DNA from 2 places in the Ruminococcus sp. 1001136sp1_2201st1_G3_2201SCRN_220225 genome. Region 1 is predicted to be linked to the other one. Evidence: predicted binding sites of a transcription regulator. Region 1 holds the regulator's gene; the other holds the start of a gene.
The links. The regulator Rex, encoded in region 1, represses fermentation and respiration genes when NADH is low (regulators of the CRP and FNR family bind a similar motif). The targets are predictions, from matches to a motif close to ATTGTTAANNNNTTAACAAT.
Positions count from the first base shown of each region.

Region 2: AB5642_RS19045 (NAD(P)H-dependent oxidoreductase subunit E) is a predicted target of Rex. The motif match lies at 2,000-2,019, and genes of this name have one in related genera.

Region 1 covers NZ_JBCOME010000053.1:7,181-11,802, forward strand. The annotation lists gene abc-f (ribosomal protection-like ABC-F family protein) at 1-1,881, opposite strand, end outside; gene AB5642_RS15520 (redox-sensing transcriptional repressor Rex) at 2,160-2,813, shown strand; gene AB5642_RS15525 (NAD(P)H-hydrate dehydratase) at 2,893-4,449, shown strand; gene alr (alanine racemase) at 4,524-4,622, shown strand, end outside.
Region 2 covers NZ_JBCOME010000091.1:1,991-6,612, reverse strand. The annotation lists gene AB5642_RS19060 (bifunctional 5,10-methylenetetrahydrofolate dehydrogenase/5,10-methenyltetrahydrofolate cyclohydrolase) at 1-254, shown strand, start outside; gene AB5642_RS19055 (MOSC domain-containing protein) at 478-906, shown strand; gene moaA (GTP 3',8-cyclase MoaA) at 899-1,873, shown strand; gene AB5642_RS19045 (NAD(P)H-dependent oxidoreductase subunit E) at 2,167-2,646, shown strand; gene AB5642_RS19040 (NADH-quinone oxidoreductase subunit NuoF) at 2,643-4,514, shown strand; gene AB5642_RS19035 ([FeFe] hydrogenase, group A) at 4,527-4,622, shown strand, end outside.

The DNA of each region.
Region 1 (4,622 bases):
TTCCAGTTCTTCTGCTATAGCAGCTTTTTCCCGGCTGAGCTTCGTGCATTCTGCCACATTCGTACAGATATCTGGCAGAACCATGGTTTCATCAATTTCTTTATCCCTTGCTTCCAGCTCTTCAATCCGTGCTTCCACTTTCTTCAGCTCATTTTCCCGTTTTCTCTTCAGAGCCTGTTCCTCTTTCTGCTGCTGCCAGGTGAGTTTGGTTTCAGAAACGTTTTCCTTAACTTCCTGAGCTGCGGTCTCCTGAGCAGGAGCATAAATCCGGGTCATCTCATCCTTCTTTTCCAGATAGTAATCATAATCACCGATATAATTGACAATGGCCTGGTTGGTCAGATCCATAATGCGGGTAGCAGTCTGGTTAATAAAATAACGGTCATGGGAAACGTAGAGGACAGTTCCTGTGTAGCTGTTCAGTGCTTCCTCCAGAATCTCCTTGGATGCAATATCCAGATGGTTGGTAGGCTCATCCAGTATCAGGAAGTTGGCTTCTGAGAGCATCAGCTTCGCCAGGGAAACACGGCCGCGTTCACCACCGGAGAGAGAGGAAATCAGCTTAAACACATCATCTCCTGTGAAAAGAAAAGCAGCCAGCATATTGCGGATTTCAGTCTCAGTGAGAGTCGGATACGTGTCTGATATCTCCTGGAAAATAGTTTTCTCCATATGCAGAACATGATGCTCCTGGTCATAATAACCGATCTGAACCTTGGAGCCAAGGGCAAACCGTCCGGCGTCAGCTGCTACGATTCCATTGAGAATTTTCAGAATTGTAGTCTTGCCAGTGCCATTGTTTCCAATCAGAGCCACACGCTCTCCGCGCTTGATCTCAAAATTAATATCGGTAAATAAGGTCTGTCCCGGGAAAGACTTGGAAAGTCCTTCTACAGTAAGTACATCATTCCCACTGATAAAACGTGGTTCCAGGGAAATACGCATCTGGTTATCAATTTCAATTGGTTTCTCAATACGCTGGATCTTGTCCAGCATTTTTACACGGCTCTCAGCACGCTTAATGGATTTCTCACGGTTAAAGGAGCGGAGCTTGGTGATAACAGCCTCCTGATGTTTGATCTCTCTTTGCTGGTTCAGGTAAGCCTTGTACTGGGCGTCACGCAGCTGCGCTTTTTTCAGGGCATAAGCGGAATAGTTGCCTTCGTACATTCTCATCTGGGCAGCCTCGATCTCCACAATCTTGGTAACTACCTTGTCCAGAAAATAACGGTCATGGGAAACGATAAATACAGCACCCGGGTAGTTGAGAAGATAGGTCTCAAGCCATGCGATGCTCTCCATATCCAGATGGTTGGTAGGCTCGTCCAGAAGGAGAATATCCGGTTTGGAAATCAGAAGCTTGCCAAGTGCAACCCGGGTTTTCTGACCTCCGGAAAGGTTCTCAATCTGTTTGCCGTAGTCTTCTTCTTCAAATCCAAGACCTTTTAAAACTCCTACGATTTCACTTTTATAAGCGTAGCCGTTTTCCAGCTCAAACTGGTGCGTCAGGCGGGTATAGCTGTTCATCAGGCTCTCAAGTTTGTCGCCTGCTACGTATTTCATTTCCTGTTCCAGAGAACGGATCTTGTCCTCCATATCCAAAATGTACTGCTTGGTGGTCATCAGTTCTTCGTAAATGGTGTGATGACCGTGGATATCCTGGTACTGGGCCAGATAACCGATCTTCTTATCCTTGGCAATGACCACTTGACCGGAATCCGCGGAAATCTCCTCCATGATAATACGAAGAAGAGTCGTTTTTCCCGCACCGTTATTGCCGATGAGAGCGGCCTTTTCCCGTTCTTCTATGTGAAAAGAAGCATCCTGCAGGATTACCTTTTCCCCAAAAGATTTGCAGATGCTCTGACATGATAAAATCATAAGTTCCTCCTTAAAAAGGCGGTTCTGTATACACAGAAACAGCATTATTAGAATGTTCAATAGTATATTATACTTGAAAAATTTATTTTTTGAAAGAATAATTGTCAAATCACAAAAAAAATTGCAAAAATTTGTAATTCTGCACAACTTTAATTGACAAGAAAATAACATTTCGGTATAATTGACATAGTGTTACGCGGGCTGCCGATTACAGGTAATGTTCCGCGATGCGTTTTTAGCGGAAAATTACAGGCAGCGGAAACAAGGAGGGGAACATTTTGGATGCAAAAGAGATCTCAAAGGCGGTAATTAAGAGATTGCCAAGATATTATCGCTATCTGGGGGAGCTGATGGAAGAGAAGGTGGAACGTATATCTTCCAACGACTTGAGTAAAAAAATGCATGTGACTGCTTCGCAGATCCGACAGGATTTAAATAATTTCGGCGGTTTTGGACAGCAGGGATATGGATATAATGTAGAATATCTTTATACAGAAATTGGTAAAATACTGGGACTGGACACCATTCATCCCATGATCATCCTGGGTGCAGGTAATCTGGGACAGGCACTTGCCAATTATGGAGACTTCGAAAAACGTGGCTTCCGTCTGGTAGGGATTTTTGACGTAAACCCGGTTTTGGAGGGGATTTCCGTTCGCGGGATCGAGATCCAGATGGTTAGCAGTCTCCCGGAATTTATCAGGGAGAATCAGGTGGAGATTGCCATTCTGACCCTGCCGAAGAATAAGGCTAAGGAGATGGCGAAGGTTCTTATTGACAATGGAATCAAGGCAATCTGGAATTTTGCCCATACAGATCTTGACGCCCCGGAGGATGTGATCGTAGAGAACGTTCATCTGTCCGAGAGTCTGATGGCACTGTCTTACAACTTAAGCCAGTATCGTAACGAACATAAAGAAAACAAAGAATAAAAGTCAAAGAGGACTGCTGCTTGTCTCGCTGAAGGATTTACAGGAGACCGGGCGGCAGTTTTGCATTAGGAGTGGCCTTATGAAAAAAGTTGTAACCTGCAGTCAGATGAAGCTGCTTGACCATGGCACTATTCATAATATGCATGTTCCCTCCCTGGTTCTCATGGAGAGGGCGGCACTTGCCACAGCAGAAGAGATCCGGAAATATCTGGAAAAGAAAAACGGTTCTGCTAATTTGAAAAAAGAACGGATTCTGACCGTCTGCGGATCTGGCAATAACGGAGGTGACGGCATTGCCATTGCAAGACTTCTGCATCTGGCGGGAATCCGTTCTGAGATTTATCTTGCAGGAAATCCGGATAAAATGACAGAAGAAACCCGACATCAGTGGGATATTGCCATGAGCTACCAGGTACCGGTAATGAATAACCCTGTATGGGATGAATATACTGTTATAGTAGACGGAATTTTCGGCGTTGGACTCTCCAGGGAGATTACCGGGAATTACAAAGAGATAATTGACCATATGAATGAAGCTCCTGCGTATAAAGCAGCGGTGGATATTCCGTCTGGCATTCATGGAGATACAGGAGCTGTTCTTGGAACTGCTTTTGAGGCAGATCTTACCGTAACATTTGCATATAAAAAACGTGGACTTTGTCTGTATCCGGGAAGAGCTTATGCTGGCAGAACTGTGGTGGCGGATATTGGGATTTATGACCGGGACCGTGATGGCAGTGAGCTTGCAAGCAAGGCTGCCTGGCATATGGAAAAATCTGACGTGAAAACTCTTCCGGCAAGAAAACCATGGGGAAATAAAGGAACATTTGGCAAGGTCCTTCTTGTAGCGGGTTCGAAGGGAATGTGCGGAGCAGCCTGCCTGAGTGCCAGTGCAGCACTTCATGGAGGTGCCGGGATGGTGAAGATCCAGACTGTGGAAGAGAACCGGATTCCTTTACAGAGCCTTTTGCCTGAGGCAATGCTGACCAGCGAATTTGATGAGGAAGCCAATAGGAAAAATTTAAACTGGTGTGATGTGCTGGTGATCGGTCCAGGGCTTGGAACAGAAGGCTCAGGAAAGGAAAGAATGCTTTGGTTCCTGGAAAACGGAACAAAAGCAGGAAAGCCTGTTATACTGGATGCAGATGGTCTGAATATTCTGGCAATGCATCCACAATGGATGAAATTCATAGGGAAACAGACCATTCTCACACCCCACATGGGCGAGATGAGCCGTCTTTGCGGCTTGGATGTATCAAAACTAAAGGAAGACCCTGTAGCCCGTGCTTATCAATATGCAGAGAAAAGTGGCGGTGTTCTGGTACTGAAAGACGCATGTACAGTAGTGACTGACCGGAATGAAAAGCTGTATCTGAATCTTTCTGGTAATTCGGGAATGGCCACAGCAGGAAGCGGAGATGTACTTTCCGGTATTATCGCAGCTGTTCTCTGCATGTATTTAAGCTGTGAGGAAGAACAGGAGCTTTCCTATAAAGCTGCCCTGGCAGTATACATTCACGGTCTTTGCGGTGATATTGCCAGAGAGAAAAAAGGATCTCACGGCATGACGGCGAAGGATATGATCGAAGCCCTGCCGGAAGTTTTGAAACTGGCAGAAGTTCAGAGTAAAGAATGAGAATTGTGACGTACATTTTGCAGAACGCCTTTTGGGGCATGCTCTGATAAATTTAGAAAATCGAGGAAAATGTTATGGAAAAATACAGCAGAATCAAAGCATTGATTTCTCTTGACGCAATCAGATATAATTTTGAACAGATGAAGAAGAACATAAAAGAGGGTACAAAGATC
Region 2 (4,622 bases), on a different contig from region 1:
AAGCGGATATTATCATCGTAGCAGCAGGCCGTGCTGGCGTTGTTGGCGCTGATTATGTAAAAGCAGGACAGGTAGTTATTGATGTAGGAATCAACGTAAATGCAGAAGGCAAGCTCTGCGGAGACGTTGACTACGCAGCAGTAGAGCCGATCGTAGATGCTATTACACCAGTTCCTGGCGGAGTTGGAAGCGTTACAACATCTGTCCTGGTTGGACATGTTGTAGAGGCTGCTATGCGCAAAGTGAACGCTTAATAGTTAATTGGTTTTGAACTAATAGAACGATGTACCTGAAGTACATCATGTGTACAAGCGGAAGAAAAACTCTTCAGAGTAAAAACTGGAGAGTTTTTTTGTTGCAGAAAATTTTGTTGAAATCCTTATTGCGGCAAAAGTTTGTTTTGCTATTACAAAAAATTTGCTTTTCTCAGTAAGATATTGTACTATAGAGGGTACAGATATATGGAGGTAACTCACTATGGGAAAAGTGATGGCAGTGAACATCAGTGTTAAAAGAGGAACTCAGAAGGTCAATGTGCACACTGTAAAACTGATTGAAAATTATGGACTGGAGAATGACGCCCACGCAGGAAACTGGCATCGTCAGGTCAGCCTTCTGTCTTATGAAAAAATAGAAGAATTTAAGGCAAAAGGCGCACCGGTAAAGGATGGTGCTTTCGGGGAAAATCTGATCGTACAGGGATTTGACTTTAAGACCCTTCCAGTAGGAACCCGTCTGAAATGCAACGATGTGATTCTGGAAATTACGCAGATTGGAAAGCAGTGTCACAACGGTTGCGAGATTTTCAAGATCATGGGAGATTGCATTATGCCCCGCGAAGGTGTTTTTGCCAAAGTAATCAAAGGCGGTGTGATCTCTGAGGGAGATGAAATGGTTTATGCTTGACAGATACGGAAGAAATATTGATTATCTGCGGATATCTTTGACAGACAGGTGCAATCTCCGCTGTATCTACTGTATGCCGGAAGAGGGAATCCGTCAGATTCCAAGGACAGAACTTCTTGATACAGATGAAATCGTGAGAATCTGTAAGGCGGCCAGTGAACTTGGGATTTCCAGAATCAAACTGACAGGAGGAGAGCCTCTTGTCCGCAGAATCTGCACCCCATTAGTAAAAGAGCTGAAAGCCATTCCCGGGATCTGCCAGGTTACACTGACCACCAACGGAATCCTTTTGGGAGAACAGCTTCCGGGCCTGATGGAGGCCGGTCTGGATGCCGTAAACATCAGTCTGGATACTTTAGAAGAAACCACATTTCGCAAAATCACCCGCAGGGATGATTTTCACCAGGTTTTAAAGGGACTTAGGGCAGCACTTTCCTACCCTTCCCTGAAAGTGAAATTGAACTGTGTCCCCACTTTTCAGTCGGACGAGGAACTTTTACAGGTGGCAGCTCTTGCAAAGGAGAATCCTCTTCATGTGCGTTTCATTGAAATGATGCCAATCGGTCTGGGCAAGGAGTTTACAGCCAGGGGAGAGGAACAGATAAAGTCTGTTCTGGAAAAGGAATATGGGTCAATGACACCAACGGAAGAAAAGCTTGGAAATGGTCCCTGTCATTATTATACCCTTGAGAAGTTTACAGGCAGGATCGGATTTATCAGTGCCCTGTCCCACAAATTCTGTGACAGATGCAACCGTGTAAGGCTTACTTCTACCGGATTTCTGAAAGGCTGCCTGCAATTTGAGGACGGAGCAGATCTGAAGGTTTTGCTTCGAAGTGGTTGTTCTGATGGGATGCTTAAAGAAACGATAGAAAAAGTCATTTATGAAAAGCCTGTAGGCCACAATTTTCAGGAACATAAGAAGGGAAACGAAGAATCCCACATCATGGCTCAAATCGGTGGATGATTTTGAAAAATAAAAGAAAACACAATTTAGAAAAGTCGGATTTGCTGTTGTATCATTTGTACAACTTAAGCAATCCGGCTTTTTGTATATTTCAATATAATTCCAGATACAAAATTGTGCAAAAATATTGTTAATAAATAAACTTATTCATATTTGCTTGCCAAAATGAACAAAAAAATATATAATTTCATTACAAAAATAGTCATGTCTGTTAAAAAATACGCAAAGCCGGAAGCTTTGGAGGACGGGGACAAAAGACCTGGAGGCATCTGGCAAGTAAGGAGGTTAACAAAATGGTAGATCAGTCATATTACAAGAAAGCAGATGAGATTATTGAGCATTATGAGCGGTGTGCTGCCTCATTAATCCCTATCATGCAGGATATCCAGGCGGAATATCGGTACCTGCCTGCAGAACTTCTGACCTACGTAGCCGGACAGATCGGCGTTACTGAAGCGAAGGCCTTCAGTGTTGCAACCTTTTATGAGAACTTTTCTTTTGAACCTAAAGGAAAATACATTATCAAGGTATGCGATGGCACAGCCTGTCATGTAAGAAAGTCAATCCCGGTTAAAGAAGCATTCATGAAAGAACTGGGATTAAGCAATAAGAAGCATACCACAGATGACATGATGTTCACTGTGGAGACTGTATCCTGTCTTGGTGCCTGCGGGCTTGCTCCCACCTGTATGGTGAATGAAGAAGTGCATGCCAAGATGACACCGGAGAAGGTAGTAGAGCTTATTAACAGATTGAGAGGTGAGAACGGATGAGGATTAACAGTAAAGAAGAGCTGCAAAGCAAAAAAGCTGAGATCGAACAGAATATCCAGAGCTTCACATGCCGTGTTCTTGTCTGTTCCGGTACCGGATGTATGGCTTCCGGTGCTCAGAAAATCTATGATGAGATGGTAAGACTCTGTGAAGGTATTGATGGTGTAGAGATTGAAATGCAGAAAGATATCCCTCACGTAGGCGTTATCAAGACTGGCTGCCAGGGTCTTTGCGAGCTGGGACCTCTTGTAAGGATTGAACCATACGGATATCAGTATGTACATGTTCAGGAGGAGGACTGCCTGGAGATCGTGGAGCGAACTGTACGCCTTGGACATCCTGTAGATCGTCTGTTTTACCGCCATGGAGATGAAATCTGTCCGAAGCCTGAGGATATCCCGTTCCTTAACCGTCAGACCAGGATCGTTCTTGAAAACTGTGGTAAGATTGACGCGGAATCCATTGACGAATATATTGCAGCAGGCGGTTTTTCTGCTCTTGCCAAGGCAGTTACAGAGATGACTCCCCAGGATGTAATTGATGAAGTTACCAGATCTGGTCTTCGCGGACGCGGAGGCGCCGGTTTCCCGGCTGGTAAGAAGTGGTCACAGGTAGCCAGACAGGCTGAGAAAACCCGATATGTAGTATGTAACGGTGATGAGGGTGACCCGGGAGCATTTATGGATGGTTCCGTTATGGAAGGCGATCCGTATAAGATGATCGAGGGCATGATCATTGCCGCTTACGCAGTTGGCGCTGAGAACGGATACATATATGTTCGTGCAGAGTATCCTCTTTCCGTAGCCAGACTTCGTCTTGCTATTTCCCAGGCTGAGAAATATGGTCTCCTTGGAGATCATATCCTTGGCAGCGGTGTGAATTTCCATCTGCATATTAATCGTGGTGCAGGAGCTTTCGTATGTGGTGAAGGTTCTGCCCTTACCTCTTCCATTGAGGGAAACAGAGGTATGCCTCGTGTAAAACCACCTCGTACTGTCGAGAAAGGTCTGTGGGGCAAGCCAACTGTATTAAATAACGTTGAGACTTACGCAAATGTTCCGAAGATTATCATACAGGGTGCTGACTGGTTCCACACCATCGGAACAGAGGGAAGCCCGGGAACCAAGACCTTCTCACTGACCGGAGCAATTGAGAATACAGGTCTTATTGAAGTTCCAATGGGAACAACACTTCGTGAGATTATTTATGATATTGGCGGCGGTCTGAAGAGCGGTGCTGCATTTAAAGGCGTTCAGATTGGCGGACCATCTGGCGGATGTCTTGTAGAAGACCAGCTGGATGCTCCTCTTGATTTTGATTCTGTAAAGAAGCTTGATGCTATTATGGGATCAGGCGGTCTTGTTGTCATGGATGAGAATACCTGTATGGTAGAAGTTGCCCGTTTCTTCATGAGCTTTACCCAGCGGGAGAGCTGTGGAAAATGCGTTCCATGCCGTGAGGGTACCAAGCGTATGCTGGAGATCTTGGAGAAGATTGTAGCAGGCAATGGGGAGATGTCTGATCTTGACGAGCTGGAAGAGCTTGCCAAAATGGTTCAGAGCATGGCTCTTTGCGGACTTGGAAAGAGTGCACCTCTTCCTGTCCTCAGTACCATGAAGCGTTTTCGCGAGGAATACGAAGAGCATATCCGGGACAAGAAGTGCCGGGCAAAGGTCTGCACAGCACTCCGTCAGTTCCACATTAATCCGGAATTCTGTATCGGCTGCGGAAAATGTGCCAAGAACTGTCCTGCCGGGGCAATTTCCGGCAAGATTAAATCACCTTATCATATTAATAATGATGTATGCATCAAGTGCGGCAGCTGTAAGGATAACTGTAACTTTGATGCAATATATGTGGAAATGTAGGGAGGACAGATTATGGGTACAATGACGATTGACGGCAGAAAAGTCGAATTTACAGATGAAAAAAATGTCCTGACCGTAATCCGCAAGGCAGGCATTAATATTCCTACA